Regions from separate parts of the Kitasatospora sp. NPDC029312 genome, predicted to be linked through region 1. Evidence: riboswitches for the same ligand, from Rfam matches in the RefSeq annotation. Region 1 holds a riboswitch; each other region holds the start of a gene.
The links. A riboswitch is a leader RNA that binds a small molecule or an ion and turns the genes downstream of it on or off. The one in region 1 is predicted to bind cyclic di-AMP.
Positions count from the first base shown of each region.

Region 2: another riboswitch for cyclic di-AMP. It lies ahead of ACZ4WV_RS18495 (M23 family metallopeptidase); the one in region 1 lies ahead of ACZ4WV_RS29845 (C40 family peptidase).
Region 3: another riboswitch for cyclic di-AMP. It lies ahead of ACZ4WV_RS25610 (transglycosylase family protein); the one in region 1 lies ahead of ACZ4WV_RS29845 (C40 family peptidase).

Region 1 covers NZ_JBVHXY010000048.1:19,703-30,054, reverse strand. Annotated here, with positions in the region: gene ACZ4WV_RS29870 (AMP-dependent synthetase/ligase) at 1-980, shown strand, start outside; gene ACZ4WV_RS29865 (glycosyltransferase family 4 protein) at 1,127-2,263, opposite strand; gene ACZ4WV_RS29860 (glycosyltransferase 87 family protein) at 2,478-3,842, shown strand; gene ACZ4WV_RS29855 (hypothetical protein) at 3,894-4,946, opposite strand; gene ACZ4WV_RS29850 (C40 family peptidase) at 5,093-6,139, opposite strand; gene ACZ4WV_RS29845 (C40 family peptidase) at 6,367-7,503, opposite strand; cyclic di-AMP (ydaO/yuaA leader) riboswitch at 7,514-7,667, opposite strand; gene ACZ4WV_RS29840 (C40 family peptidase) at 8,005-9,042, opposite strand; gene ACZ4WV_RS29835 (NYN domain-containing protein) at 9,252-10,352, opposite strand, start outside.
Region 2 covers NZ_JBVHXY010000020.1:83,563-93,914, forward strand. Annotated here, with positions in the region: gene ACZ4WV_RS18460 (bifunctional 4-hydroxy-2-oxoglutarate aldolase/2-dehydro-3-deoxy-phosphogluconate aldolase) at 1-75, opposite strand, end outside; gene ACZ4WV_RS18465 (N-acyl-D-amino-acid deacylase family protein) at 72-1,757, opposite strand; gene ACZ4WV_RS18470 (type III PLP-dependent enzyme domain-containing protein) at 1,757-3,061, opposite strand; partial or broken gene ACZ4WV_RS18475 (PfkB family carbohydrate kinase) at 3,348-3,740, shown strand; gene ACZ4WV_RS18480 (carbohydrate kinase family protein) at 3,893-4,378, shown strand; gene ACZ4WV_RS18485 (IclR family transcriptional regulator) at 4,416-5,165, shown strand; gene ACZ4WV_RS18490 (RidA family protein) at 5,192-5,599, shown strand; gene ACZ4WV_RS18495 (M23 family metallopeptidase) at 5,982-6,920, opposite strand; cyclic di-AMP (ydaO/yuaA leader) riboswitch at 6,923-7,098, opposite strand; gene ACZ4WV_RS18500 (MFS transporter) at 7,416-8,948, shown strand; gene purB (adenylosuccinate lyase) at 8,956-10,352, opposite strand, start outside.
Region 3 covers NZ_JBVHXY010000035.1:10,235-20,586, reverse strand. Annotated here, with positions in the region: gene ACZ4WV_RS25625 (sugar ABC transporter permease) at 1-70, shown strand, start outside; gene ACZ4WV_RS25620 (glycoside hydrolase family 13 protein) at 163-1,860, shown strand; gene ACZ4WV_RS25615 (LacI family DNA-binding transcriptional regulator) at 1,886-2,905, shown strand; gene ACZ4WV_RS25610 (transglycosylase family protein) at 3,201-4,472, opposite strand; cyclic di-AMP (ydaO/yuaA leader) riboswitch at 4,464-4,650, opposite strand; gene ACZ4WV_RS25605 (sirohydrochlorin chelatase family protein) at 5,143-6,084, opposite strand; gene ACZ4WV_RS25600 (DUF397 domain-containing protein) at 6,642-6,905, shown strand; gene ACZ4WV_RS25595 (ATP-binding protein) at 7,131-7,670, opposite strand; gene ACZ4WV_RS25590 (helix-turn-helix domain-containing protein) at 8,086-8,952, shown strand; gene ACZ4WV_RS25585 (TetR/AcrR family transcriptional regulator) at 9,135-9,701, opposite strand; gene ACZ4WV_RS25580 (MFS transporter) at 9,973-10,352, opposite strand, start outside.

The DNA of each region.
Region 1 (10,352 bases):
TGGGCGTCCCCAGAGTGTTCGAGAAGGTCTACAACACCGCCCGCGCCAAGGCCCAGGCCGACGGCAAGGGCAAGATCTTCGACAAGGCCGCCGAGACCGCGATCGCCTACAGCCGGGCGCTGGACGCGGGCGGCGCGGGCCTGGTGCTGCGGATCAAGCACGCGGTCTTCGACAAGCTCGTCTACAGCAAGCTGCGCGCCGCCCTCGGCGGCCGGGCCACCCACGCCATCTCCGGCGGCGCCCCGCTCGGTGAGCGGCTGGGCCACTTCTACCGGGGCATCGGCTTCACCGTCCTGGAGGGCTACGGCCTGACGGAGACCTGCGCGGCCACCGCCTTCAACCCGTGGGACAAGCCGAAGATCGGGACGGTCGGCCAGCCCGTCCCCGGCGCCTCCGTCCGCATCGCCGAGGACGGCGAGGTCTTCTTCAAGGGCCCGCACGTGTTCACCGGCTACTGGAACAACCCCCAGGCCACCGCCGACACCCTCAGGGACGGCTGGATCGCCACCGGCGACATCGGCTCGCTGGACTCCGAGGGCTACCTGACCATCACCGGCCGCAAGAAGGAGATCATCGTCACCGCGGGCGGCAAGAACGTCGCCCCGGCCGTGATCGAGGACCGGATCCGGGCCCACGCCCTGGTCGGCGAGGTCATGGTGGTCGGCGACCGCAAGCCCTTCGTCGCCTGCCTGATCACCGTCGACCCGGACTTCTTCCCCAAGTGGAAGGAGCTCAACGGCAAGCCGGCCACCGCCACCGTCGCCGAGCTCGCCGACGACCCGGACCTGCTCGCGGCCCTGCAGTCGGCGGTGGACGACGGCAACGCGGCCGTCTCGCACGCCGAGGCGGTCAAGAAGTTCCGCCTGCTAGACACCGAGTTCTCCGAGGAGAGCGGCCACCTGACGCCCTCGCTCAAGCTCAAGCGCAACGTCGTGCTGAAGGACTTCGCGGCCGAGATCGAGGCGCTGTACCAGAAGTAGCCACGCCGGGTCGCCGGCGCACGAGCGGGCCCCGCCTCCTGTTGGAGGCGGGGCCCGCTCACGTCACCGGCCCGCGCCGGGCCGCCCTGAACCACCCCGGACCGCCCTGAACCACCCTGGACCGCGCCAGACCGTGCCGGACCGTGCTAGGCCGCCAGCAGCGAGGTCAGCCGCCCGGCCAGCAGGTCCCAGCGCCAGGAGCGCTCCACCCAGCGCCGCCCGGCCTCGCCCATCCGCCGCCGCAGCTCCTCGTCCCGCAGCAGCCGGACGATCCGCTCCGCGGCCGCCGTGGCCGAGCCGCCCGGCACCACGTACCCGGTCTCGCCCTCCAGCACGGCGTCCGGGGCGCCGCCGGAGTCCCCCGCGACCACCGGCAGGCCGGTCGCCGAGGCCTCCAGGTAGACGATCCCGAGGCCCTCCACGTCCAGCCCGCCCCGCCTGGTTCGGCAGGGCATCGCGAAGACGTCCCCGGCCCCGTAGTGGGCGGGGAGGTCCTCCCACGGCACCGAGCCGGTGAACCGCACCGAGGCCCGTACGCCCCGGGCGTCCGCGAGCTTCTCCAGGTCCGCCCGGTACGGGCCGCCGCCGACGATCAGCAGCACCGCGTCCGGCACGTCCTCCAGGATCTGCGGCATCGCCTCGATCAGGGTGTCCTGGCCCTTGCGCGGCACCAGCCGGGAGACGCAGACCACCACCGGCCGGTCCGCCAGCCCCAGGCGGCGGCGGACCTCCGCACCGCCGGAGCCGGGGTTGAAGGTCTTCTCGTCCACGCCCGGCGGCAGCTGCACCATCCGCGCCGCCGCCTGCGGGCCGACGGCGGCGGCGATCCGCGAGCGGGTGTACTCGCCCAGGTAGGTGAGCACGTCGGTGCCGGCTCCGATCCGCCCCAACAGCTGCCGGGAGACCGGCAGCTGGGCCCAGGCGGCCTCGTGCCCGTGGGTCATGCCCAGCAGCCGCCCCGCCCCGACCCGGCGCAGCGCGGGCGCCATCAGCCCGAGCGGGGCGGCGGCGCCGAACCAGACCGAGTCGCACTTCTCGGCGCGCAGGATCTCGGCGGCCCGCCGGGTGACCCGGGGTGTGGGAACCATCACCTTCGTGCGGTCCCGGATCACCGGGAACGGCTGCTCGGCGTCGAAGCGCCGCACCTCACTGCCGTCCCGCCAGGTGGAGGCGTACACCACGATGCTTCCGGCGGGCTGACGGACGGCCATGTTGTGCACGAACGCCTGGATGCCCCCCGGACGGGGCGGGAAGTCATTGGTGACGATCAAGGTTCTGTGCATCTGGCCACGGCTCGCTCGGTCGGGGGGTGCTCGGTGTACCGCTGAGTGATCCGTACGATAGGTCAACACCATGACCCGCCGGGAACGGAACCGCTCACGGCAACCGTTTGACCCCCGGGTCAGTCCTAGTACCTAGGCCGCAGAGGATCGCGGCCCGGGCGTCCGTCAGTACGACGCCTCCGGTGAGGACGTCCGAGACGAACGAGGGAGCGCAGTGGAATTGGCCCCGGCCACCGAGCCCGGTTCTGCACGCGGCCGACTCGGCCGCCCGCTCGGGGCGCTCGCCGCCCTCGGGGCGACCTGGGTGGCCACCCGCACCGTGCTGGTGCTGCTGATGACCGGCGTGCTGAAGGCGCCCGGCGGGGACGTCACCGCCGACGTCTGGATGATCTACCACGCCTGGTACGGGGTGCTGCAGACCGGCACGTTCCCGTTCGACGACGTGACCTGGCAGTACCCGCCGGGCGCCGCCCTGGTGATCCTGCTGCCGGGGCTGCTGCCCTGGTCGTACCTGGTCTCCTTCTGGGTGATCTGCGGGATCGCGGACGCCGCCGCGGCCGCGCTGCTGGTCCGTACCGGCCTGCGCCGGGGCCGGGCGCTGACCGGCGCCTGGATGTGGGTGGTCGGCGTCCCGCTGCTCGGCCCGATGATCTACAACCGCTTCGACATCCTGGTCACCGCGCTCACGCTGGCCGGTCTGCTGGCGCTGATCCGCCGTCCGGCGGTCGGCGGGCTGCTGCTGGGCCTGGGCGGCATCGTCAAGATCTGGCCGCTGCTGAGTCTGATCGGCACCCCCTCGGGCCGTCGCACCCGCCGCTCCTGGACGCTGGCCGCGGCCACCGCCGTCTCGGTGGGCTTCCTGCTCGCGGCCGGCATGAACGGCGCCTTCGACTTCCTGACCTTCCAGGCGGACCGCGGCATCGAGGTCGAGTCGGTCGGCGCGCTGCCGCTGCACTTCGCCCGGATCGCCGGGGGCTGGGACGGCAGGGTCACCATGAACTACGGCTCCCCCGAGATGCTCGGGCCGTGGGTCGGCGTGATCAGCAAGGTGATGCTGGCCGGCACCGTGCTGGGCTTCCTCTGGCTGCTGCTGTGGCGCTTCACCGCCCGCCGCCGCAACGCGGCCACCATGTACGACGCCGCGCTGTGCGCGCTGCTGGTCTTCGTGGTGACGAGCCGGGTGATCAGCCCCCAGTACCTGGTCTGGCTGATCGGCGTCGCCGCGGTCTGCCTGACGGTGCGCGGCACCAGCCAGCGGCCGGTCGCCCTGCTGATCCTGATCGCCTGTCCGCTGACGCTGGTCGAGTTCCCGACCATGTTCACCCAGATCCTCGCCAGCGACCCCTGGGCGATCGCCGTCCTGACGCTGCGCAACCTGCTGCTGCTGACCGCCGCCGTGCTCTCCGGCATCCGGCTCTGGCGCTCCACCCGCGCCGCGGTGGCCCTGCCGCCCACGGTGGTGATGGACGAGGCCCCGGCGCTGCCGCCCGCGTCCGCCTACCCGGTCCGCCCGGGCATCGCGTACGAGCAGGACCTGCTGGACGGCATCGACCAGCCGAACACCCCGGCCGGCCGCTGAAGGGACGTCCGGGGACCGTCCGCCAGGGGTTCGGCCCCGCCAGGGGTTCGGTCAGCCCTTCAAGGCCGCGACCTCGGCCAGCCAGAGCGCGGTGAACTGGGCCGAGCCGACGCCCAGCCCGGCGCGCAGCAGCCGGTCGATCCGCTGATCCCGGTCCTCGCCCCGCCCGTCGTCCGCCCCGACCGCCCGGTAGAGGGCGACCAGCCGCTCGGGCCCCCAGCGGCGGGCGATCAGCTCGCAGGCGAGCCAGGACTGCTCGTAGGCCTGGGCGATGCCGGTGGCCCCGGCGGTGAAGTCCCGGTCGGCCGGCAGCGCGGTGGGCGGCTTGCCGGCCGCGACGTCCCGGGCCAGCTCGGGGGCGATCTGCCGGGGGCTGCGGCCGGAGTCCCGGTAGGCGGTCCAGTCGGCGACGCCCTCGGAGAGCCACAGCGGGGTCCAGGCCCGGGTGTCGGCCCTGGTCGCGACGTGGGTGGCCTCGTGGGTGACCACCACCTGCCGGCCGAACTCACTGAGCCGCCCGAAGGCCTCGGGGTTGATCACCACCCGGTCCGCCGGGGTGTGCCGGGGCGCACCGGGGGCGGCCACGGTGACCGCCGCCATGCCCGTCCAGTCCGCCGGGTCGCCCTCCAGCAGCCGGGCGAACTGGGCCTCGGCGGCGGGCAGTTCCAGCAGCAGCCGGCCCGGCCAGGCACCGCCCCAGACCGCGCTGACGGCCGGCACCGCGCGGTCCCCCACCGCGACCAGCCCGGTCGGGTCTGGTCCGCCGGCCACACCGAGCACCAGGCAGTGCGCGCCGGGGGCGGTGCGGACCTCTCCGAGGTCCCAGAGCGCCGGGGGCCCGCCCACGGCTTCCTCCCGCTCGACCCGCCAGCCGCCCGCGGAGCGGACCAGCGCGATCCGGCGCGGGTACACCACGGGGTACTCGTCGTACCCGGCGATCCGCACCGCCAGCTCGGCGGCGGCGGTCAGCCGGTCCGGTCCGTCGGCCGGGGAGAGCACCAGGTTGCGGTAGACCGCCTCGGCTCCCGCGAGCCCGGACCGGGCGGGCAGCGAGGCCGCCCGGTCGGTCAGCAGACCGGCCACCTCGGCCCGCCGGTCCGCCACCCGCCCGGCTGGTGCCGCCGGCGCGGCCGGGGGCAGCGACAGCTGGGCCAGCCCGCCGGCCGCCAGCAGCAGCGCCCCGCGCCGGGACAGGACGCAGTGGGCCGGGCGTATCGGAGGGTGGTCGTCCGGGCCGGAGGGCGTCGTGCTCAGAGCCGTACCACCCCGGAGACCGGCATCGTGGTGACGCTCTCGTACCGCACCTTGGCGCCGGGGTACGGGGCGTGCACCATCACCCCGCCGCCGGCGTACATCCCGACGTGGTGCATGTCCCGGTAGAAGATCACCAGGTCTCCCGGTCGCGCTTCGGAGAGGCTGATCCGCTGCCCGGCGTACGCCTGGGCCTGCGAGGTGCGCGGCAGGGTCACTCCGGCCTGCCGCCAGCTGTAGTACATCAGACCGGAGCAGTCGAAGGCACGGGGCCCGGTGGATCCGTAGACATACGGTGAGCCGATCATCCGCACCGCGGCGGCCAGCGCCGCCGCCCCGCGCTCGGAGGCCGGCGGGGTGGTGCCGAGGTCCAGCCGGTCGGCGCCGCGGGTGGCGCGCTGCTCGGCGTCCTCGGCGTCCTGGACGACCATCCGGGCCCGCTCGGCGGCGCCGAGGCTGTTAAGCAGCTTCTGCGCCTTGGCCAGTCGCTGCTGGATCTGCTGCTTGTTCTCGGCCAGCGAGCGCCGGGCCTGGTCGAGTTCGGCGAGCTTGCCCGCGGTCTCGCTGCGGCGCTGGTCGAGTCGGCGCTGACGGGTGACCAGCTCGTGCAGGGTCTCCTGCTGCCGCTCGGCGGCCTGGCCGAGGGTGCGGGCGCGGGCGAGGTAGGACTCCGGGTCGCTGGAGAGCATCAGTTGGGCGGTCTGGCTCATCCCGCCGCCGCGGTACTCGGCCCCGGCCACGGTCGCGAGGCCGCCGCGCAGCTCGTTGAGCTGGTCCTGGGCAGTGGCGAGCTCCCCCTGGAGAACCGTGGTCTCGCTCTGCAGCCGCTTCTGGGCCTCCTGCGCGGCGTTGTACCTCTCGGACGCCTGCTCGGCTTCGTCGTACAGCTGCTCGACCTGCGCCTTGACGTCCTTGCGGTCCGGCGCGTCCGGCGCGCCGGGAGCGGCCTGGGCGCTGCCGGCGGCCGCCACGCCCAGGGCCGTGGTGGCGGCCGCGGTCAACACCAGGGCACGGGCGAGCAGTTGGGAACGGCGGTGCACGGACATGGCGGCGGCGGCTCCGATCCTGCGGCGCGGCCCCGCGGCCGCACCCCGGTGGGCGGCCGTCGAGCGGGAGTCCGGTGGCAGACGTTAGCGAGTCCGGGCAAGCGAGTCCAAACCCCTCCGGACCCGAATATTCGACCCCTAATCGGACATCAGCCCGAGCCGCCGGTAAAGCCGCAGGCCCGGCCCTCCACGTGGGAGGACCGGGCCCAGGGAGGCCTTCGTACGGATCAGACCCGCACGATGGAGGCCAGCGGCATGTTGGAGACCGCTTCGTAGCGGACCGACGCGCCCGGCTTCGGCGCGTGCAGCACCTGGCCGTTGCCCGCGTAGATGCCGACGTGGTGGGCGTCGCTGTAGAAGATCAGCAGGTCGCCGGGCTGGGCCTGGGAGATGTCCGAGCCGATCCGGGTACCGGCACCGGCCTGCTCCTGGGAGGTGCGCGGCAGCGACACGCCGACCTGGTTGAACGCCCAGACCATCAGACCGGAGCAGTCGAAGGAGCTCGGGCCGGTGGCGCCCCAGACGTACGGGCTGCCGACCTTGGAGGCGGCGGCGGACAGCGCGGCGGCACCGTGCGAGCTACCGGGGGCCACCGGCTTGACGACCGGCGAGGACGAGGAGCCCCCGGAGCCGATGTCGCTGCGGCCGCTGTCGCGCGAGGCGCGGTCGGCGGCGGCCTGCTGCTGGGCGGCCTTCGCGGCGGCGTCGGCCTGGGCCTTGGCGTCGGCGGCGGCCTTCTCCTCGGCCTGGCGGATCGCCTGGCGCTCCTGCTCGGTCAGGGTGTTGAGCAGGTCCTGCGCGGCCTTCAGCTTGTTCTGGACCTCGTCCTTGGAGGCCTTCAGCTGCTGGGTGGTGGACTCCAGCTCGGTGAGCTTGCCCTGGGCCTCGCTGCGGTCCTGGTCGAGCTTGCGCTGCTGCTCCTGCAGTTCCTTCAGCTGGTTCTTCTGGGTGTCACCGGCCTGGTTCAGCGCACCGGCCTGGTTGAGGAAGTTGTCCGGGCTGGAGGACAGCATCAGCTGGACGGTCGGGGATATGCCGCCGTTGCGGTACTGCTCCCCGGCGATCTCGGCGAGGCCGCCCTGCAGGTCGGTCACCTGGGACTGCTGCCGGGCCACCTGGTCCTGCAGACCGGAGACCTGCTTCTCCAGCGCCTGCTGCTTCTCCTGCGCGGCGTTGTACTTCTCGGTCGCCTGCTCGGCCTGCTCGTTGAGCTGGTCGACCTGCTCCTTGACCTGGTCCTTGGTCGGCTGCGGGTCGGCGTGCGCGCCGGACTGCGCGGAGAGGGCGACGGCTGCCGCGGCGACACCGGTCAGGATCGAGACCCGGGCACGGCTGGCGGGCTTGGGACGGCGATGGGACGCCACGAAGGCGGACTCCTTCTTCCTACATCCGCCTACCGGGTGAGCTGACGGGTTCGGGCCGGAAGCATGCCCTACGACGCCTCACGGCCGTTCCAACGGCCGACCTGGCGCCGATTCACCCCGGAGGAACGTGGTTCCCCGGCTCCGCTCCACAGCGCCCGGACTGCTGGGCTCCCCTGTCGGACAGTCGCGTCGACCTGTCCCGCTGCTTCACGAACTCGGCGGTAACCACCGCCGCCACCCAGGCTGGGTGATCGACAGTGCGGTGGTTCGGGGCACGACCCTAGTAACTGAACCGTGATCCGTTCAAATCCTTGTCAGAAAAAAGACGGAAGATTACCCATGTTCATTTGTGAAAATGACCGTTGGTGATCGCCGCCGCACGGAAAGCTGATCAAACCTCAAACGAGGGAGCGAAGGACGGGTGAACCCGAAGCGCCACCCCGGTCGGAGGGTGGCGCGGATCACAGGGCCGGAACGCGGCCCGTCGGGCGTGTCGGCTCGTCAGACCCGGCGGATCGTGTTGATCGGCATCGCGTCGGCCTTCATCACCTTGACCACGTCACCCGTGTGCGGCGCGTGGACCACCATGCCGTTGCCGATGTACATCCCGACGTGGTGCCGGTCGCTGCCGTAGATCACCAGGTCGCCCGGCTGGGCCTGGTCCAGCGAGGGCACCCGGGTGCCGACGTTGCCCTGCTCCTGCGAGGTGCGCGGCAGCGAGACGCCGGCCTGGGCGTACGACCAGACCATCAGGCCCGAGCAGTCGAAGGTGCTCGGCCCGGTGGAGCCCCAGACGTACGGCGAACCCTGCTTGCTCATCGCCTTGGCGACGGCCACGGCCGCGTAGCCGCTGGCCGGCGGCAGGCTGCTGAGGTCGACCCGGGTGCTGCCGCGCGAGGCGCGGTCGTCCTGCTGCTGCTGGGCCTTCAGCGCGGCGCGGTCGGCGGCGCTGAGCGAGTTCAGCAGGTCCTGGGCGGCCTTCAGCTTCTGGTTGACGTCCGCCTTGGCCTGGTTGAGGTCCTTGGTGGTGGAGTCCAGCGAGGCCAGCACCGCGGCGGCCTCGGCCTTCTCTTGGTCCAGCCGGCGCTGCTGGTCGAGCAGGCCCTTGAGCGCCTCGGTCTGGCTGGCGCTGGCCTGCTGCACGCTGGAGGCCTTCTCCAGGTATCCGGACGGGTCGGAGGACAGCATCAGCTGGACGGACGGGTCGATGCCGCCGGTGCGGTACTGCTCGCCCGCCACCTCGGCCAGGCCCGTCTGCAACTGGGTCATCTGCTCCTGGCTGCGGGCCACCTGGTCCTGCAGCTGATCGGCCTGCTTGCGGAGCTGGTCGGCCCGCTCCTTGGCGCCGTTGTACTTCTCCGCCGCCTGCTCCTGCTCCTCCTGGAGCTGGTCGATCTGCGCCTTGACGTCAGCCTTGTTCGGCTGCGGCGCGGCGTGCGCGGCGACCTGGGCGGAGAGGGCGACCGCGGTCGCAGCGGCAGCGGTCAGCACGGAGACCCGCGCGCGGCTCGGCTGCTTGGGACGGCGGTGGGAGGCCAAGGGAGCGGCTCCTTCTTCCATAGGACTCACCCGATCAGGTGAGATTCCGGAAAATAGGTTTGACGCCTGACCCTAGTGAAGATCTATCCGTTTTGCCACTCCCCCGAAGGCGTGAACTCCGGTTCCCACGCTGACTTCACGGGATCCGCACACCCTGGCAAAACGGGCATTGACCAGGCGTCACAGTGGCCGGGCCGCCGGGCCTCCGGTCAGGGCCGGGCCAGGCGGTTCAGCAGCAGGACCGAAGCCACCGGTCGCGCGCCCGCCTGCCGCACGCCCTCCGCGACCTCCCGGTCGGTGGACACCACCACCACCGGACGGCCCTGCGGCTCGGCCCGCACCAGACGACGGATCAACTCGTCCGCGGTCTCCCCGGTCCGGCTGAACCGTACCCGAACCCCGCGCGGCGGCGCCATGATCACCGGAACGTCCAGGTCCTGCCCGTCGAACACACAGGTGACCTCCGCCTGGGTGCGCTGGGCCAGCATCGCCAGCCCGCCCAGCAGCCGGATCCGCTGCTGCTCCAGCGGCAGCGCCGGATAGCCGGTCTTGGTCACGTTGTAGCCGTCCACCACCAGGTGCACCTGCGGGATCGCCAGCAGCTGGTCCAACAGCGCCGGATCGTCCTCGGCCAGGCCGCGCCGGGCCACGTCGTGCGGCGAGGCCGCTCCCGGCACCACCGCCTCCACCAGGTCCGCCGGGCGGATCTGGGAGACCGGCAGCGCCAGCTCCCGCTGCAGCCCCTGCGCCGACTGCAGCACGGTGTCCAGCAGCAGCCGCAGCCGCATGTCCTCGACGCTGCGCCCCTCGCGGGCCGAACGGCGGCCCTGCTCGGCGGCGTTCTCCAGCTCGGACACCCGGTGCCGCAGCCGCCGCGCCTCGCTCTCGGCCGCGCTGCGCTCGGCCGCGGCCTGCGCCCTCGCGGCCTCCAGCTCCCCGGTCACCCGGCGGGTCTCGGCCTGCGCCCGGCGGGTGTCGCTCTCCAGCGAACGCACCCTCTTGCGCAGCGACTCGACCTCCCGCCGGACGCCCTCGAACTCCGCGCGCTGCCGCTCCAGGTCGGCCCGCGCGGTCGCCCGCACCTCGGCCAGCTCCGCCTGCAGCTTCTCCACCAGCCGGCCGGCCTCCGCCGCCGCGTCCTCGGCACCGGCCCGCTCGGCCTCCTCACCGGCCTCGGTGACCAGCCGGCTCCAGCCGGCCGACCGCACCAGGTAGGCGGCGGCGGCGACGTCCATCGGATCGGCGGCGCCGGGGACGGTGCCCGACTCCAGCGCCTTCACCAGGTCCGGCTGGCCCAGCCGCAGCCGCTC
Region 2 (10,352 bases), on a different contig from region 1:
GATCACCGACTCCCCGTCCAACACCCGGCGCTCGGCGGGGCGGTCGGCGGCGAGACCTGCGGAAGGAGCATTCATGGGGCCAGAGTTCCTCGGTCGGTGCGGCGCAGGGCGCGCCCCGGACGGGCGCCGGTGGTGCGTCCCTGCCGGACGACGGCGGTGCCGTTGACGTACACGTACTCGATCCCCTCGGCGGGCAGCCGGGGTTCCTCGAAGGTGGCGGTGTCCCGGATCCGGTCGGGGTCGAGGAGCACCAGGTCGGCATGGTGTCCGGGGGCGATCCGCCCGCGCCGGTGGAGTCCCAGCCGGGCGGCGGGGCGGCCGGTCATCCGGGCGACCGCCTCCTCCAGGGTCAGTACGCCCGACTCCCGGACGTAGCGGCCGAGGTAGCGCGGGAAGGTGCCCCAGGCGCGCGGGTGCGGCCGGGCGCCGACCAGCAGTCCGTCACTGCCGGCGGTGTGTGCGCGGTGACGCATGATCGCCCGGACGTTCTCCTCGTGCCCGACGTGCTGGAGGACGGTGGTGGCCAGGCCGTCCCGGCGCAGCAGGTCGAGGAAGACGCCCGTCCCGTCGCGGCCCTGCTCGGCGGGACCTCCGGCGAGTCCGGCAATCCCGGCAGGTGCAGCACATTCGGCGAGTTCGGCGATGGTCCGTCCGACCGTCTCCCCCAGCTCGGCCGAACCGACGCCGGAGACCTGGATCGTGGCCCAGTCGACGACCACCCCGTGGCAGCCGTCGCTGCCCTTCTCCTCCAGCTCGTACCGGATCCGCTCGCACGCCGCCGGGTCGGCCAGCCGCGCCAGCGTGGCGGCCGGTCCCCCTTCGGTCGCCCAACTCGGCAGCAGCGCGGCCAGGGTGGTGGAGCCCGGCAGGTAGGGGTAGCTGTCCAGGGTGAGGTCGACGCCGTCGGCGAGCGCCTGGTCCACGAGCTCCAGCAGTTCGCCGGCCCGGCCCCGGTTGACGTCGAAGTTCATCGTGGCGTGGGTCAGGTGCAGTGCGCAGCCGGACCGCCTGGAGATCTCCACCATCTCCGCGTAGCCCTCCAACGCCCCTTTTCCGTAGGAGCGTTGGTGGGGAGCGTGGAAGCCGCCGTAGGCCGCCACCACCGTGCACAGCTCGACCAGCTCGGCGGTGTCCGCGTACATCCCTGGGGTGTAGCTGAGGCCGCTGGACATGCCGACCGCGCCGTCCAGCAGGCCCTTCGCCAACTCCTGTCGCATCCGGTCGAGTTCGACCGGAGTGGGCGGGCGGTCGGCCCAGCCCATGGCGAGCGTCCGCAGCGAGCCGTGCGGCACGAGGTAGCAGGCGTTCACGGCCGGCCGGGTGCGGTCGATCCGGTCCAGGTAGCCGGCGACATCGCGCCAGTCCCAGTCGAGACCAGGCGGATCGCCGTTCCAGCCGGCCAGTTGGCGGCGCAGCGAGGGCAGTGTGGTGTCGTCCACCGGGGCGTAGGAGAGCCCGTCCTGGCCGAGTACCTCGCAGGTGACGCCCTGGGTGACCTTGGCCGGATGCTCGGGTTCGAGGAGGAGGGCCAGGTCGGAGTGGGCGTGCATGTCGATGAACCCGGGAGTGAGGACCAGCCCGCCGGCGTCGACCGTCGTCGGCGCGTCCACGGCCCGGCCGACTCCGGTGATCAGGCCGTCGGCGATCCGGACGTCCGCCCGGTAGCGCTCGGCGCCGGTGCCGTCGACGACCGTCGCCCCCTTGAAGACCACGCTCTCCGCCCGCTCGGATTTCGCCGTTCCCTCCGCCCCGGCCATCAGAAGAACGTCCTGACCAGCCCGGTGATCGTCGGCTCGGCCGCGTCGGCGGAGTCCAGCACCGGGATCGCCGTCCACTTGTCGAAGGCCGTGCACGGATGGGAGACGCCGAGCCGCAGCACCGCGCCGATCGGCGCGAGGTCACCGGCGTCGCGCAGGAAGGCGTGCTGGTCGTTGAGCGCGGTGATCCGGGCCGCCGTACCGGCCAATCGCACGCCACCCCGGACGAGTTGCGGTTCGGGCAGGCCTTCGTCGAAGGGCAGGTCGCGCTTGCCCGCGTCCAACAGCGCCAGTTGCGGTTCGGGCCGGGAGGCGACCCGGGCCCACCCGTGCAGCGCGCCGCGGAAGGGGGCGCCCTGGTCGCCGTGCCGGGCGAGCGGCGAGATGCCCCGGTAGAAGCCGTCGTCGTGGGCGATGTAGGCGCCCGAGCGCAGCACCACCAGGGCTTCCGGCAGGGCGGCCAACTCCTCGACCACCAGGTCGAAGTAGGCGCTGCCGCCGGCCGAGACCACCGGCGGGGTGCCGTCCGGATAGGCGCCGGCGAGCCGGCCGTGCAACGCGCCGAGGGCCTTGAGGTAGCCGCGGACGGTGGCCAGCCCCTCGGCGGTGGCGTCGTGGGCGAGCGCGCCCTCGTATCCGCCGACGCCGGCGAGCCGCAGGGTGGGCGCGCGCAGCACGGCGGCGGCGATCTCGACGGCGGCGTCCACCCCGCGGGCACCGGTCCGCCCGCCCGGGCCGCCGAGCTCGACCAGCACCTCGACCGGGCGCTCGGCCCCGGCGGCGCGCAGCGCCTCGTCCATCAGCCGGACACCCTCGGTGGAGTCGGTCCAGCAGAGGAAGGCGAAGCCCGGATCGGCGGTCAGTTCGGCGGCGAGCCAGGCCAGCCCGGCCGGGTCGAGCAGGGTGTTGGCGAGCAGGATGCGCTGGACGCCGAAGGCGCGGGCGACCCTCACCTGCGGCAGATTGGCGAGGGTGATGCCATGGCTCCCGGCGGCGAGCTGGGCCTGCCACAGGGCGGGGGCCATGGTGGTCTTGCCGTGCGGGGTGAGCGCGACGCCCGCCTTGGCGCACCAGTCGGCCATGGTGCGGACGTTGTGCTCGACGGCGGCGCCGTCGAGGGTGAGCAGCGGGGTGCCGAGGGAGGAGAGGGTCGGTCCGGTGGCGAGCCAGTCCCGGACGGTGTGGCCCCAACTCTCCGGCGGGGCGGCCTTGAACCGCCAGTCGAGCCTCTCGTCGGCCAGCGCCGCCACCGTGTCCTCGGCGATGCCCGGCCCGTCGGCGCTGCTCGCGAACGTCTGCTCCACCCTGTCCTCCATCCGCCGTGTTGCAACATGCGCAACGACGGTTGCACATGTTGGCACCACGGTTCTAGCATCGGCGCCGGATCACGGTCAACGGACCCGACTGGCGGTCAGGCCGGGCCGGCGGCCCGAGGGAACGGCCGCCGCCGACGCCGGACCACAGCCACGGACGGCCGACGACGACGCCGGGCAACGGCCGCACGAGAGGAGCCCCCAGATGCCGCGACAGGACACCCCGGGGCCGACGCCGCCCGGGCCTCCCCCGACGGCCGTGTGCGTGGGCGAGTCGATGGCCGTCCTGCTGCCGGACCGCCCGGGCCCCCTGGAGGCCGTGGAGAGCTTCCGGCTCTCCGTCGGCGGCGCGGAGTCCAACGTCGCCGGGGCGCTGGCCGCACTCGGCGTGCCGACCGCCTGGATCAGCCGGGTCGGTGACGACGGCTTCGGCCGCCGCGTGCTCGCCGAGGTCGCCGCCCGCGGAGTGGACGTGTCCGCCGTCTCCGTCGATCCGCACCGCCCGACCGGCCTCTACCTCAAGGAGGTCGGCGGCGCCACCGGCCACCGGCACGACCTCGGCCCCGGCCGCAGCCGCCTGCACTATCACCGGCGCGGCTCCGCGGCCGCCGCGCTCTCCCCCGCGCTGCTCGCCGACCCGGCCGCCGCCGCGCTGCTGGCCGGCGCCCGGCTGCTGCACCTGTCCGGCATCACCGCCGCCCTCTCCGACGACTGCCTGGCCCTGCTGCGCGCCCTCGTCATCGAGCGCCGGCAGAGCCCGGGGGTCCAGCCGGCCGAAGGCCGCGGGATGGTCAGCTTCGACCTCAACTGGCGTCCCGCGCTGTGGCGCGACCGCGACCCCGCCGTGCTGCCGCCCTGCTGGACGCCGCCGATCTGCTGCTGCTCGGCGCCGATGAGGCGCAGGCGGCCTTCGGCACCGACGATCCCGCCGCGCTGCGCCGCCGCTTCCCCTCCCCCGCCACGGTGGTGGTCAAGGACGCAGCCCGGGTGGTCACTGCCTTGGAGCGGGACGGCACGGCGGTCAGCGAACCGGCGCTGGCCGTCGACGTGGTCGAAGCCACCGGCGCGGGTGACGCCTTCGCGGCCGGTTACCTGGCCGGCACCGTCCGCGGCCTGGACCAACGCCGCCGGCTGCGGCTCGGCCACCTGAGCGCGGCCTGCGCGCTGACCGCCCCCGGCGACCAGGCCGAGCTGCCGGCCGCCCGCGCGGTGGCGGCGCTGCTCGACGCCCCGCCCGCCGACTGGGCGGCCACCCTGGTCACCGCCGAGGGAATCGTCTCCCCGGCGCTCCGGGCCCCGGCACAATGAGCACGACCCCCAGCCCCCTGACCGGAGCCCGAGCCCGATGAGCCAGACCGTCACCCGCGCCCTGCGCGTCCTCGCCCAGCTCGGCGAGGGCGAGCGCTCCCTCGACCAGCTGGCCGAGGTGCTCGGCGTCCACAAGACGACCGTGCTCCGACTCCTCCAGAGCCTGGAGGAGGAACGCTTCGTCTACCGCGACGCGGCCTACCGCTACCACCTCGGCGCGGGCCTGTTCGCGCTCTCGGGCCTCGCCCTGGAACAGCGCGGCATCCGCCGGATCGCCGCCCCGCACCTCGCCGAGCTGAACGCCGCCACCGGCCAGACCGTGCACCTGGCCGCGTACGAGGGCGGAGAGGTGGTCTACATCGACAAGTTCGACTCCCGCCACCCGGTCAGGATGTACTCCCGGATCGGCCTGCGCGCCGCGCTGCACTGCGCCGCCGTCTCCAAGGTGCTGCTGGCGGACCTGCCACTGCCCGAGCGCCGCCGGGTGGTGACCGGGATCGACTTCACGCCGCACACCGAGCGCACCCTCGCCACGCCCGAGGCGCTGCTCGCCGAGCTGGAGAAGGTCGCCGCCCAGGGCTGGGCCCAGGACCACGCCGAGCACGAGTCCTTCATCAACTGCGTGGCCGCACCGATCCGGGACGCCAGCGGCCGGGTGGTCGCCGCCGCCTCCATCTCCGTGCCCGATGTCGTCCTCCCGTACGAGCAGGTGCTGGACCTCCTCCCGCAGCTGCTCGCCACCGCCCGTGCCGTCTCGGCCGACTGCGGCCGGTCCGAGCGAAACTGATGATCCGCCACGACCGAAGGAGCCCTGTGCCCGAGAAGATCGAGATTCGTACCGACGGCGCGCCCGTCCCCGCCTGGATGTTCTCCCAGGGCGTCCGCAAGGGCCCGATCCTGCAGGTGTCCGGTCAGGGCTCGCAGGACCCGGCCACCGGCGAGCTGATCCACCACGGCGATGTGCGGGCCCAGACCCGCCGCACCCTGGAGAACGTCAAGGCCATCGTCGAGGCGGGCGGCGCCACCATCGAGGACGTGGTGATGTTCCGGGTCTACCTCACCAAGCGCGCCGACTTCCCGCTGATGAACGAGGTCTACGCCGAGTTCATCGAGGAGAACATCAAGCCCGGCGGCGTGAAGCCCTGCCGCACCACCGTCTTCGTGGAACTCCCCCGGGAGCCCATGCTGGTGGAGATCGACGCCCAGGCCGTCGTCGTCTGACGCACCGCCCGGTCCCGCACGGCCACCGCGACGTCCGCCTGGTCTTCCGGGAACCCGCCGGTGACACCGAGGACTTCGGCCACCGGATGCACGCCCTGCTGGGCGCCGCCGAGCACGGCCTGCCCGCCCACCGGCACTGACCGGCCCCCGGATCGACCCCGGGAACGGCAGCGGCCGGCCCGGCTCCACGAGGAGTCCTCGTGGAGCCGGGCCGGCCTTGGGCGTGTCCCGCGCCCATGTCCACCGGTGCGGCGATCACCCGGTCGAGCGGTCACCCGACATGACCATCCCGGGCGGTCGATTCGCCCCGCACCAGCGGTGGTTCCTGAAACCCGCGGTCAGAGCAGTGTCCGAGCGGGGGCGGCGTGCGGTCCGACCGGGGTCAGAGCGCGACGCCGTGGGCGCGCAGGTACGCGACCGGGTCGATGTCCGAGCCGTACTCCGGACCGGTGCGGATCTCGAAGTGCAGGTGCGGACCGGTCACGTTGCCGGTGGCGCCGGAGAGGCCGAGCTGCTGGCCGACGGTGACGGTCTGACCGATCTTCACGCCGATCACGGACAGGTGCGCGTACTGGGCGTACTTGCCGTCGGCGAGCTTGATCTCGACCTCGTTGCCGTAGGCGCCGCCGTTGCCGGCCTTCACCACGACACCGTTGGCGACCGCGCGCACCGGGGTGCCGGTGGGGACGACGAAGTCCTGACCGGTGTGGTGCCCGGAGGCCCACATCGAACCGGCCACGCCGTAGGCCTCACCCAGCACCGGGTTGGCCACCGGGGCGACGTAGCCCGAGGTGGCGGCGACCGGCGCGGCGGTGACGGCCTGGGCCGGAGCGGCGGTCTGAACCTGGGTCTGGACCTGGACGCCCGGCTTGGCGGCCTCGGTCTGGGCCTGCACCGGGGCGGCCGGCTTGGCCGGAGCGGCGGGCTCGGCCGGAGCGGCCGGCTTCGGGGCGTCGGCCTGAGCGGTGATCGACAGCTGCTGACCGGGGAAGATCAGGTTCGGGTTGGCGCCGACCACCGAGCGGTTGCGCTCGTACAGCGCGTGCCAGCCGCCCTCGACGTGCTTGGCCTCGGCGATCTTCGACAGCGAGTCACCGCTGACGACGCGGTAGCTCTCCTGGGCGGCGGCCGGGGTGGCGGCCGGGGCGTCCGCGGCGGCGGTGTGCTGCGGCGCCGAAGCGGCCGGGGCAGCGGCGGTGCCGTGGGCCTGGGCGCTCACGGCGGTCACGAGCGGCAGGACGAAGGACACACCGGTGACGGCGGTCGCGATGCCGATGCGGGCGGCGCGGGGCAGGGCGATACGACGGGCCTGAGCAGGCATGGAATTTTCCTCTCCGACGCCTGCGAGGTGAGCTGTCGGGTTCGGGCTGGAGTTGCCCGGCCGCATGCGCGGCTTCACCCCTAGCCGGTCCTGGACGTTCGCGCCGAGAAGCGCGCAGTCCGGTCCGGCGACTTACCTGTGGGTCCCCCGCTCCTGCCGTACAGAGCTCAGTTCGAACCGCCGGGCAGCGGCAGGACTCGGCGTTCCACCCGGTGGATCCGCCCGGGCTGGCCGGGCGGTCGCTGAACTAAAACTCATCCGTTCGAGTGAAGCAATGTCGATCTCTTGAACGCACAACGATCCCCCGCCGGACGGTGACCCTCCGCATGGCCGACCACACCGTACGTACACAATCCAAACACGCGGCGCCACTGATCCATGACCCTGCGGCGAACTCGGCCGCGGACGGCGACCGTCCGCTCACGCACCGTTCGGAACGGACACACCGCCCGGTGACCCTTGTCACGTGCACCCCGTGGGGCGCAGGATCAGCCCGTGGCCACCTCAAAGGCCGGCACCCTGCGCCTGAGCACCGCGCGGGGTCGCTGGGTGCTCCTGGCAACCGTGCTCGGCTCCAGCATGGCGATGCTCGACGGCACCGTGGTGAACGTCGCGCTGCCCCGGATCGGCACCGACCTCGGCGCCTCCCTGGCGTCCCTGCAATGGACGCTGAACGCCTATCTGCTCACCCTGGCGGGCCTGATCCTGCTCGGCGGAGCACTCGGCGACCGGTACGGCAGGCGCCGCGTCTTCCTGATCGGCGTCATCTGGTTCGCCGCCGCGTCCGCCGCCTGCGCCGCCGCCCCGAACATCCAGGTGCTGATCATCTCCCGGGCCGTCCAGGGCATCGGCGGGGCGCTGCTCACCCCCGGCTCGCTCGCCATGCTCCAGGCCGTCTTCGACCCTGACGACCGCTCGGCCGCAGTGGGCCTGTGGTCCGGCCTCGGCGGGGTGTCCGCGGCCGTCGGCCCCTTCCTCGGCGGCTGGCTGGTGGACGGGCCCGGCTGGCGCTGGATCTTCCTGCTGAACCTGCCGCTGGCCGCCGCCGTGGTCGCGGTGACCTCCCGCTACGTCCCCGAGAGCCGCGACGAGTCCGCCTCCGGCCGCTTCGACGTGCCCGGCGCCCTGCTCGCCGCGCTCGCCCTCGGCGCCGTCACCTACGCGCTCACCGCCGCCGGGGAGGGCCTGTCCCCCGCCGTCTGGCTCACCGGCGCGTCCGGCCTGCTGCTCGGGGCCGCCTTCGTCGCCGTCGAACGCCGGGCACCCGAGCCGATGCTGCCGCTCGGCCTGTTCTCCTCCCGGCTGTTCACCGCCGTCAACCTGGTCACCCTCTGCGTCTACGCGGCGTTCAGCGGGGTGTTCTTCCTGCTGGTGGTGCAGTTGCAGATCGTGTCCGGCTTCAGCCCGCTGGTCTCCGGCTTCGCCCTGGTGCCGATCACGGTGCTGATGCTGGCCCTGTCGGCGCGCGCCGGGCGCCTCGGCAAGCGGATCGGCCCGCGCGTCCCGCTCACCGTCGGCCCGCTGCTGTGCGCCGCCGGCGTGCTGCTGATGCTGCGCATCGGCCCCGGCTCCTCCTACTGGGTGGACGTGCTGCCCGCCGTCGCGGTGATGGGCAGTGGGATGACCCTGCTGGTGGCGCCGCTGACCGCCACGGTGCTGGCGGCCGTCGACGTACGGCACGCGGGCATCGCCAGCGGCGTCAACAACGCCGCCGCCCGCGCCGCCGGCCTGCTCGCGGTGGCCGCCCTCCCCGCGCTGGCCGGGCTGAGCGGCGACGCCTACCGGGTGCCGTCCGCGGTGGACTCCGCCTTCCACACCGCGATGCTGATCTGCGCGGGCCTGCTGGCCGGCGGCGGGCTGATCGCCTCCGCCACCGTCCGCGGCAACGTGCTCGCGCCCGAGGACCGCCCGGTCGCCGAGCCGGACTGCGCATGGAACTGCGGCACCACCCCGCCGCTCGACCCGGGCCACGTCCACACGCACGAGGGCCCCGCCACCGGTCCGGCGGCAGGGCCCACGAAGGACTGACGAAGCGTCAGAGGATGTCGCCGGGAGCATACTTGGCGGCCTCCGGGTAGGCGGCCGCGACGGCCTCCACCCGGCGGACCACCTCGGCGACCTGGGCGCCGGCCGCACCGGTGAAGGAGAGCTTGTCGGCCAGCAGCGCGTCCAGTGCGGCCCGGCCCAGCGGGATCCGCTCGTCGGCGGCCAGCCGGTCCAGCAGCTCGTTCTCCCGGGCGCCCGCGCGCATCGCCAGCGCGGAGGCGACGGCGTGCTCCTTGATGACCTCGTGTCCGGTCTCCCGACCGACGCCCGCGCGCACCGCGCCCATCAGCACCTTGGTGGTGGCCAGGAACGGCAGGTAGCGGTCGAGCTCGGCCTCGACCACGGCCGGGAAGGCGCCGAACTCGTCCAGCACGGTCAGGAAGGTCTCCAGCAGGCCGTCGAAGGCGAAGAAGGCGTCCGGCAGCGCGACCCGGCGCACCACCGAGCAGGAGACGTCGCCCTCGTTCCACTGGTCGCCGGCCAGCTCGCCCGTCATCGACGCGTAGCCGCGCAGGATCACGGCCAGGCCGTTGACGCGCTCGCACGAGCGGGTGTTCATCTTGTGGGGCATCGCGGAGGAGCCGACCTGCCCCTCCTTGAAGCCCTCCGTCACCAGCTCGTGGCCGGCCATCAGGCGGATGGTCTTGGCCAGGCTGGACGGCGCGGCGGCAAGCTGGACGAGGGCGGTGAGCACCTCGAAGTCCAGCGAGCGCGGGTAGACCTGGCCGACGCTGGTCAGCACGTTGTCGAAGCCGAGGTGCGCGGCGACCCGGCGCTCCAGCTCGGCCAGCTTGTCGGTGTCGCCACCGAGCAGGTCCAGCATGTCCTGGGCGGTGCCGACCGGGCCCTTGATCCCGCGCAGCGGGTAGCGGGCGATCAGCTCCTCCAGGCGGCGGAAGGCGACCAGCAGCTCGTCGGCGATCGACGCGAAGCGCTTGCCGAGGGTGGTGGCCTGGGCGGCCACGTTGTGCGAACGGCCGGCCATGACCAGCTCGGAGTGCTGGGCGGCGAGGCTCGCGAGGCGCACCAGCACGGCCACCGTGCGGTCCCGCACGTGCTCCAGGGACTGGCGGATCTGCAGCTGCTCGACGTTCTCGGTCAGATCCCGGGAGGTCATGCCCTTGTGGATCTGCTCGTGGCCGGCGAGCTCGCTGAACTCCTCGATCCGGGCCTTCACGTCGTGGCGGGTGATCCGCTCCCGGGCGGCGATCGAGCCGAGGTCGACCTGGTCGATCACCCGCTCGTAGTCGGCGACGGCGTCGGCCGGCACCTCGATACCCAGGTCCTGCTGGGCCTTCAGGACGGCGAGCCACAGGTGGCGCTCGAGGACCACCTTGTGCTCGGGGGACCACAGCTGGGCCAGGGTCGCCGAGGCGTACCGGGAGG
Region 3 (10,352 bases), on a different contig from region 1:
CGCGGCCTTCTTCTACCTGGTGCAGCGCCACCTGGTCACCGGCCTGACCGCCGGTGCCTCCAAGTCGTAACGCCGCTGCGCGCACCGGCGCCGACTCCGCGTCCCGGCGCCGCCCGCAGACCCGGCGTTCTCCGCTCCTCTAGTCCCCAAGGGATTTCGTCCATGACCCAGAACCTGGCCGACACCTCCCGGCCCGCCGCCGACACCGCTCACGAGGCGAACGTCAGCGCGTCCAGAGGCTGGTGGCGGGACGCGGTCATCTACCAGGTGTACCCGCGCAGCTTCGCCGACTCCAACGGGGACGGCATGGGCGACCTGCCCGGCATCCGCAGCCGCCTGCCGTACCTGCGCGACCTCGGCGTGGACGCCGTCTGGCTCTCCCCGTTCTACGCCTCGCCGCAGGCGGACGCCGGCTACGACGTCGCCGACTACCGCGCGGTGGACCCGATGTTCGGCACCCTGCTGGACGCGGACGCCCTGATCCGGGACGCCCACGAGCTGGGCCTGCGGATCATCGTCGACCTCGTCCCCAACCACTCCTCGGACCAGCACGAGTGGTTCCAGCGCGCCCTGCGCGAAGGCCCCGCGTCCCCGCTGCGCGAGCGCTACCACTTCCGCCCCGGCAAGGGCGAGAACGGCGAACTGCCGCCCAACGACTGGGAGTCCATCTTCGGCGGCCCGGCCTGGACCCGCACCGAGAACCCGGACGGCACCCCCGGCGACTGGTACCTGCACCTCTTCGCCCCCGAGCAGCCCGACTTCAACTGGGAGAACCAGGCCGTCGCCGACGAGTTCCGCTCGATCCTGCGGTTCTGGCTCGACATGGGCGTGGACGGCTTCCGCATCGACGTCGCCCACGGCCTGGTCAAGGCCCCCGGCCTGCCCGACCTCGGCGGCGCCGACCAGCTCAAGCTGCTCGGCAACGACGTCATGCCGTTCTTCGACCAGGACGGCGTGCACGAGATCTACCGCAGCTGGCGCAAGATCCTCGACGAGTACCCGGGCCAGCGGATCGGCGTCGCCGAGGCCTGGACCCCGACCGTCCAGCGCACCGCCAACTACGTCCGGCCCGACGAACTGCACCAGGCCTTCAACTTCCAGTACCTGGGCACCGATTGGGACGCCGCCGCGCTGCGCGAGGTGATCGACCTGTCGCTCGACTCGATGCGCCCCGTCGACGCCCCCACCACCTGGGTGCTGTCCAACCACGACGTCACCCGGCACGCCACCCGGTTCGCCAACGAGCCCGGCCTCGGCACCCAGATCCGCACCCCCGGCGACCGCGAGCTGGGCCTGCGCCGCGCCCGCGCCGCCAGCCTGCTGATGCTCGCGCTGCCCGGCTCCGCGTACGTCTACCAGGGCGAGGAACTCGGCCTGCCGGACGTCACCGACCTGCCGGACGAGGTCCGCCAGGACCCGTCCTTCTTCCGCCAGGCCGGGCAGGACGGCTACCGCGACGGCTGCCGCGTCCCGATCCCGTGGTCCGGCACCGAGGCCCCGTACGGCTTCGGGCCGGTGCCGGGCGGACCGTCCTGGCTGCCGCAGCCGGCCGAGTGGGCCGAGCTCAGCGTCGAGGCGCAGACCGGCGACCCGACGTCCACCCTGGAGCTGTACCGCAGCGCGCTGGCCGTGCGCCGGTCCCAGCCGGACCTGGGCGCCGGCACCGAGGTCGAGTGGCTGAACGCCCCCGAGGGCACCTTGGTGTTCCGCCGCGGCTCCTTCGTGTGCACCGTGAACACCACCGGCGAACCGGTGCGGATGGCGGCGCCCGGTCGGCTGCTGCTCGGCTCGACCGAACTCGTGGTGGACGGCGGCGAGACGGTGCTCGCTCCGGACAGCACCGGCTGGTGGGCGGTCTGACGTGGTTGCAATAGGCTCTGGGACCGTGACTACGGCGCGACTCTCAGACATCGCGGCGCAGGCGGGGGTCAGCGAAGCCACCGTCTCCCGCGTACTCAACGGCAAGGCGAACGTCTCCGCCGCGACCCGGCAGACCGTGCTGGCGGCGCTCGACGTGCTCGGTTACGAGCGGCCGACCCGCCTGCGCCAGCGCAGCGCCGGACTGATCGGACTGATCACGCCGGAGTTGAGCAACCCGATCTTCCCCGCGCTGGCGCAGGTGATCGAGCAGGTGCTCAGCCGGCACGGCTACACGCCGGTGCTGTGCACCCAGACGCCGGGCGGGTCCACCGAGGACGAACTGGTCGAGATGCTGGTCGACCGGGGCGTGGCGGGCATCGTCTTCGTCTCCGGGCTGCACGCCGACAGCACCGCCGACCACGACCGCTACGCCCGACTGGCCGGGCGCGGGGTGCCGTTCGTGCTGATCAACGGCTACAGCGAGCGGATCGACGCACCGTTCATCTCGCCGGACGACCGGTCCGCGATGTGGATGGCCGTCCAGCACCTGGCGGAACTCGGGCACGAGCGGATCGGGCTGGCTGTCGGGCAGCGGCGGTACGTGCCGGTGCTGCGCAAGATCGAGGGCTTCACGGCCGCGATGCGCGAGGTGCTCGGGCGCAGCCTGGAGGAGGCCGAGGAACTCGTCCACCACACGCTCTTCAGCGTGGAGGGCGGGCACGCGGCGGCCGGGGCGCTGCTCGACAAGGGCTGCACGGCGATCGTGTGCGGGAGCGACATGATGGCGCTCGGGGCGATCCGGGCGGTGCGGCAGCGGGGGCTGTCGGTGCCGCAGGACGTGTCGGTGGTCGGCTTCGACGACTCGCCGCTGATCGCCTTCACCGAGCCGCCGTTGACCACGATCCGCCAGCCGGTGGAGGCGATGGCCACGGCGGCGGTGGACGCGCTGCTGGAGGAGGTCGGCGGGAACGCCGCCCAGCGCGGGGAGTTCATGTTCCAGCCGGAGTTGGTGATGCGCGGGTCCACGGGGGCCTGCGCGCGCTGAGCAACCGGCGGGGAAGCGCCGGGGACGGTAGCGCCGTGAACGGGCGGGCTCCGGAGAGCAGTTGCTCTCCGGAGCTCGCCCGTCGGCGTGTGGCGCCGCTTTTGCGGCGTGGCGGCTGGGGCGGCCTTTCGGCGGGCGAGGACAAAGACGCCACCGCCACCCCCGGGCTTTGCCGGGGGTGGCGGGTGGTCAGCGTCCGGGCAACGGCGGACAGATGACAGATGATGAAATCTGTTATCTGTTATCTGTCGGCTGTTAGCTGTCAGCCGTCGCCCGTCAGCCGTGGGCCGTTGCCTCAGACCCGGCCGGCGAAGTCCGGGGCCCAGTTGGCGACGGTCTGCTCGCGGACGCCCGCGCTCGGGTTGGCGGCCTCGACGTACTTGCCGCCGCCGACGTAGATCGCGACGTGGTACACGCCGGAGTCCTGGCCGTTGTTGGACCAGAAGAGCAGGTCGCCCGGCTGGAGGCTGTCCAGCGAGACGTGGGTGCTGGCGGCGGCCTGGTCGGCGGCGACGCGCGGGATGCTGATCCCCGCGGCACGCAGCGCGGCCTGGGTGAGGCCGGAGCAGTCCCAACCGCCGTTGCCGGTGCCGCCGTAGACGTAGGCCTGGCCGACCTGGGACTCGGCGAAGGACACCGCGGCCGCCATGCTGCCGGTGGCGGCCTGGGCCGGAGCCTGGGTCTGCGCCGGGGCGGCCGGCTTCGAGGCCTGGGCGGTCGGCTGGGCGTTCACGGCACCGCCGTTCGCGGCCTGACCGGCCTTCTGGGAGCGGTTGAACCAGTTGAAGTCCGAGCCGGAGGTGGAGGACTGGTCGGCCTGGGCCTGGTCGCCGTCACCGAAGGTCAGGTGCTGGCCCGGGTAGATGGTGTTCGGGCCGTCGGTCAGGGTGCTGCGGTTGAGCTCGTACAGCCGCTGCCAGCCGCCCTGGACCTTGTGCTTGTCGGCGATCGAGGACAGCCAGTCGCCCGCGACGACGGTGTAGTCGCCGTTCTGGGCGTGGGCCTGGCGCTGCTGCGCCCAGGTGCCCTTGGCGGAGTCGGTGGAGGGCTGCGCCTGCTCCGGGGCGGGCGCGGCCGGCTGGGCGGGCTTCGCGGCCGGGGCCTGGGTCTGCGCGGGCTTGGCGGCGGGCTTGGCGGCGGTGCCGGCCGAGGTGTCGACGGCCGCCGGGGCGCCGCCCTTGGTCAGACCGGCCTGGATGGAGCAGACGGGCCAGGCACCGGGGCCCTGGGAGGCGAGGACCTTCTCGGCGACGGCGATCTGCTGGTCCTTGGTGGCCTGGTTGGCCTGCGGGGCGTACGAGGTGCCACCGAAGGCGGCCCAGGTGCTGGAGGTGAACTGCAGGCCGCCGAAGAAGCCGTTGCCGGTGTTGATGCTCCAGTTGCCGCCGCTCTCGCACTGGGCGACCTTGTCCCAGGTGGCGACGGAGGCGGCGTTGGCGGTGCCGGTGGTGAGGCAGGGGATGGTGAGGCCGACGCCCGCGACGCCGAGGGCGGCGATCACGCGACGGGTACGGCCGGACAGGCGGGTGCCGTTGGTGGGCAGCATGAAGACGCGGTCCTCTCCCACGCCTGCGAGGTGAGCTGTCGGATTCGGGCCGGAGTTGCCCGGCCGCGCTGTGGGCGCGGCTTCACCCCTAGCCCTGGACCGTTCCGAAGAACGGCCCGGGGCGACTTACCTGTGGTTCCCCCGCTCCTGCCGTGGTGCGTTTTCGCGCTGCCAGGACATCCGACGGCAGGATTCGGCGTTGCGGATGAACTGGGTCCGTGTGGTCACGAACGGGGAGCACGTTAAGCAGACTTAAGTTCAAACTGCAAACATCTGTGATGTGCATCACGGTTTACGGAAAACAGTCAAATCGGACTTCGGTCGTGATCAAAAATGATCGTTTTCCGATAATCCACTTGCGGACCCGCGAAATTGTCTCCGCCTCAGAAACGGGCTGACGGGCTGTCGACGAGCGTGACGGGCGCGCCGTGGCGGCGGCCGGTGGCGATGGAACGAGCGCCGGAAAACGGTCCCGGCATTCCGGTCCGAAAGCGCGACAGATCGGACATCACGCCCGATCGCACCCCTATCTCCTTTATTTCCCGTACCAGGACAACCGGACGGGGCGGGAGCGGGAGTGCGGGCGCGGGCAAGCCGAAGGGCCCGGAACGAAGCCGTTCCGGGCCCTTCGGACCTTCGATGCGGGACGAGCGCGACAAGTGGCGCGACCGGCGGGCCCGGAGGCCGCCTGTCAGGCCTCCAGAGGCCCCTGGGCGGCCGCGTGGGCGCCGCGGGAGCCCTCCTCGGCCGCCGCGGCCTCCTCCTCGGCCCGGGCCAGCTCCTCCGGGGACGGCATCGGCAGCGCGGCCAGGTAGGTGGAGGCGATCAGCTGGCCGATGGCCGGGTAGGCGCCCAGCGGCGCGGCCGAGGGGCAGCCGGTTTCCTCGGCGGCCGTGGCGAGCAGCTCCGAGTCCGCCTCGGGGCCGATCACCAGCGGGGCCAGCGCCGGGCGCTGGGAGCCGGTCTCCTTGAGGTGGTTGACGGCCCCGGCGACCGAGCCGGGTACGTCGAGCGCGGCGGCGACCACCGGGACGGCCAGCCGGGCGGCCAGCAGCACACCGGTGATCCCGGCCGCGGCGGCTGCGTCCTCGCCGCCCACGGTGGTCAGGACCACGCCGTCCGCGGCGGTCGCGATGGCGAACAGCCGGGCCCGGTCGGCCCGGGCCAGCCCGGCCTCGGAGAGCCGTACGTGCACGGCCTCGGCCAGCAGCGGGTGCGGGCCCAGCGCGTCGGTGACGGTCGCGCCGTACTCGGCGGCGATGGCGTGCAGTCCGGCCAGGAATCCGTGCGGCCCCGGCACCAGCGGCACGACGACGGGCGTCGGCAGGCCCGCCTCGGCGGCCCCGGCCAACAGCTCGGCGACGGTGCGCTCGTCCCCGCCCCTGCCCGCGGCGCCGTCGGCGGGGAGGTAGCCGACCGCCGCCTGGACGCCGGTGTGCTCGCTGCGGACGATCGAGAGCAGTTCCTCCACGACCGAACGGGACTCGGGCCCGGCGATCGCGGGCACGGCGAGCACCAGGGCCGGCGAGCCGGTGGGGATCTCGGGGCGCTCAGGGCGGCGGTGGCGCCCCCGCGCACGGGAGCCTGGAGTGCGGACGGGCAGTGGCGCGCCCGGGATGGCTGCGGTGCTCATGCCGGAGATCGTAGGACATCTGCCTGTCAGGCCTACAGTCGGCCGCCGTACGGGTTTGGAGCGGTCGTGGTGCGCGGGTCGTGTTCCCGCCGCACCGGTCCGGGCGCTTTGCCTACAATCCGGACATTCCTCGCCCAACGCCCGAGTGCTCGCCCGCAGTTGCCTTGACGTGTGCCGCAGGCGGTCGCGTTGCATGTGGGGCGCGTGAGATGTCTCACAACCGGAGGGGCGTCTGACGGAGCGTCACGGCGGTGCGACTCCGGGCATTCGAAGATCAACATTTAGCGGGGGGTCGCTCACGGCCGGTTATCGCCGGCTCGTCGATTCACTCGGCTATGTCCGTTTACGTACCGTCAGGAGAAGGGGTCGTGAAGAGTTCGGGGCGACCGGTAAAAGGCCTCATGCACCTGCAACGTCCCGTGCTGATGCACGTGCACTGCGGCTATCATCGCGTCAAGTGAGGCGTTGTGCCGGACCGGTACGGGGCCGGTCCGTTCGTTCGGCGGTGCCGGGGCGCCGCGCTGGACGACAACTCCGGAGCTCTTCGGGAGACTTCTATGCACGACTCGCATGACACACACGGCTCTGACCACACCTACAACGGGATGGCCGCCACCGACCTCGAGGGGGTGGTCTGGCAGAAGAGCCGGCACAGCAACTCCCAGGGCAACTGCGTCGAGTTCGCGGCCCTGCCCGGCGGCGACGTCGCGATGCGCAACTCGCGCTTCCCGGACGGTCCGGCGCTCATCTACACCCGGGCCGAGATCGCGGCCCTGCTGCTGGGGGCCAAGGACGGGGAGTTCGACCACCTGGCCGTCTGACCGGCCGCTGCTCCACCATCGGGGGGCCGTCGTGGGTGCTGACACCGCGACGGCCTTTGTCTTTTTCTCCGGGCGTCTCTTTCCCGGAACGCTCCGCGCGGCCGGTGGGTTGCGGGCCGTGCGGAAAGGCCCGTGCGCCGCGTGAAAGAGCCCGTGGGCCGTGGGGAAGGGCCCGGGGTGTGGTCCTCCCGGGTCGTCCTTCGGCCGGCCGTGTGCCGGGCGGCGCTAGGCCGAACGCCGGTGCCGTCCACCGACTTCGACCTGTCCGTCGAACCCGACGCCCGTGGCCGGCTCGGCCTCGAACACGGCCCAGACCACTTTGCCGCTGCCCAGCGGGTGCCAGCCCCAGGAACGGCTGAACGACTCCACCAGGTGCAGCCCGCGGCCGGATTCCGCCACGAAGTCCGCTTCCCGGGCGACCGGTCCGATGCTGCTCGGATCGCTCACCGCGCAGACCACCTGGGGCGCGCGGTGCACCAGGCTTATTCGGATCGGCAGCCGTCCGTCCGCGGTCGGCTGTGTGGGAAAGTCGTACTCGCCCAGGGCGCAGCCCGACCGGTCGGGCCGTGCGCCGATCGCGTGCCGGAGCGCATTGGTCACGAGTTCCGAGGCCACCAGCGCGACATCGTCGAACAGCTCCATGAGGCTCCAACGCTGAAGGGCGGTCCGGGTGAAGTCGCGCGCGGTTCTGACCGATTCGAAGCGAGGAGCGAGCGTACAGGTGACCACATGGGGGTCAACCGCCAAAGCCGTACCGGTGCTCATGAAGAGCTCCTCCCATAAGGGGGCGGACACGGCTGGACCCGCCGGGGTCATGCCGGTCACCTCCGACTCGCTCGGCCGCTCGGCCGCCCCCTCGACCAGGCGCCCGCGCACTCGAACGCCCGACGGTGCGTGGGACGCCGGGTCGGTGCACGGAGTCGCGCGTGGGGTCGACGCGGAGCCCGCGGGATTGCCAGGGATGTGCAGGTGCACGTGCACCATGGTGGTGTGCGCTCACTGCAGATGCAAGAGTCGATTCACGTGCAGTCGCACAATTGGCATATGCAAGCGCCGGATGCACGTGCATCCTGGTGTGCGGAGTGCGGAACTGATAGGAACATCCGTCAGTATCGGCACCGTGAGCGCTCAACTGATGGCAGACTGTGCGCTGTTTGCCCTAGGTGGAGGTTTCGACCGCATGACCACAGTTCAGCCGGGCGGCGGCTCGATGGTCCGCCGGATCCTCCTTGGCTCGCAGCTGCGTCGCCTACGTGAGGCGCGCGGCATCACCCGTGAGGACGCGGGCTACGCGATCCGCGCTTCCGAGTCCAAGATCAGCCGCATGGAACTGGGCCGCGTCTCCTTCAAGGAGCGCGACGTCGCGGACCTGCTCAGTCTCTACGGCGTGGACGACGGCCTGGAGCGGGAGGCCCTGCTCGGCCTGGTCCGCGAGGCCAACAAGTCCGGCTGGTGGCACAGTTTCAACGACGTGCTCCCGGGCTGGTTCCAGACCTACGTCGGCCTTGAGGAGGCCGCCCAGCTGATCCGCACCTACGAGGTGCAGTTCATCCCCGGACTGCTGCAGTCCGAGGAGTACGCACGGGCGGTTTTCGGTCAGAGTCGGCCGGTCATCAGCGAGGAGGAGGTCGAGCGGCGGGTCAGCCTCCGGCTGCGCCGCCAGAAGCTGCTGACCGAGGGCGCCAACCCGCGCCTGTGGGCGGTGATCGACGAGGCGGCGCTGCGCCGGCCCGTCGGCGGGCCCAAGGTGATGCGCGGTCAGGTCCAGTACCTGATCGACGTCGCCGAGCAGGCCAACGTGGTGATCCAGGTCATGCCCTTCCGCTTCGGCGCGCACGCCGGGGAGTCCGGCGCCTTCACCATCCTGCGCTTCCCCGAGCAGGACCTCGCCGACGTGGTCTACCTGGAGCAGCTCACCAGTGCGCTCTACCTGGACAAGCGCGATGACGTCGACGCCTACATCCAGGTCATGGAGCGGCTCTGCGTGGACAGCCTCACCCCCGAGCGCACCATAGACCTGCTGGCCTCGATCCTGAAGGAGCGCTGAGCCCCGGCTCGGCAGGGCCGCCGCAGGCCCCGACTCCGCTCGGCCGCCGGACCCGGACGACGCCGGCTCGCCGGCTCGCCGGCTCGCCGGCTCTCGGCGACCGCCGTCCACCCGCCATCCGTCACCGGCCGTCGTCACCAGCCGTCCGTCACCGGCCGTCCACCCCCGCCGTCCACCCGCCGTCACCCGCGGGCGGGCGGCCGTTCGTGCTCCGGCGGCAGCGGCTGCGGGGGACGGCCCAGTTCCCAGGCCAGGCCGTAGCGGCGGAACAGGTCGGCCCGGATCGGCGCCAGCGGGACCTCCGCGCCCGGCAGCAGCACACCGATGCAGCCGCCCATCAGCGCGCTGCGCAGCACCGCGTGCTCGGCCGCCGGATCGGGCGCGCCCCAGTCGTCCAGCAGGCCCTGGAGGATGGCGCCGAGCTGCTGTTGTTCCGGGTCCTGGACGAAGGCGCCGGTGTCCGGGTCGAGGATCAGCGCCAGGTGTGAGCGCATGACCCGGGGGTGGTCCAGCGCCAGCCCGAGCACGGCGTCGATGGCCCGGGCCAGCCGGTCCTCGGGCGAGGCGCCGGGTGCCAGTTCGGCCAGCGCGCCGGACAGCGCCTGGTGCATCATCCGGTGCGTCGCGGACTGCATCAGCAGCCGTTTGCCGTCGAAGTAGTACGAGACCAGGCCGCGGGCGAGCCCGGCCCGTTCGGCGATGTCGGTCAGCGTGGTGCCCGCGTAGCCGCGCTGGTCAACGAGTTCCACGGTGGCCCGCATGATGCGTCGACGGGAGCGTTGCCGCATCTCCTCATTGACCGAATCCCCACGAGGTGCCATCGTGTCAGCTCCGAACGTTCGTTGGCTCCGGGCCAATATACTTGCGGAGCCGGCGGTCGCGCCGTGGAACCGTTCCCTGAGGGGCGCCGGCCGCGCGGCCGGACGACGAAGACGGCCGGCTCCACCAACACGGGGGTTTGGTGGAGCCGGCGCCGGGGGTCCGCGACCAGGGGTCGGTCGTGGGCGAAGGCCGGTACGGTCAGCGCTTGGTCAGGAGCTCGGCCCGGGCCGTGGTCGGCCCGGCAGGCGAATAATCATAGTCCGGGACCACTACGGGAGTTGAATTCCGTCGCCGGCCCAGCAGGGCGCCGACCGCGGCGATCAGCAGGCCGACCAGGGCGACCGCCGTCACGAGGGCCAGCGCCGGCCGGTAGCCGTCCAACTGCGCCTGCGGGCTGTCGCCGCCCGCGCTGCCGGCCGTGATCATCGCGGTCGCTCCGGCCAGCACCACCGCGGTGCCGACCTGGATCGCGGTGTTCACGAGGCCCGAGGCCAGGCCCTGCTCCTCGTCGGCCACGCCGTCGGTGGCGGCGATGTTCACCGAGGGGAAGGCCAGCGCGAAGCCGACGCCGAGCAGCA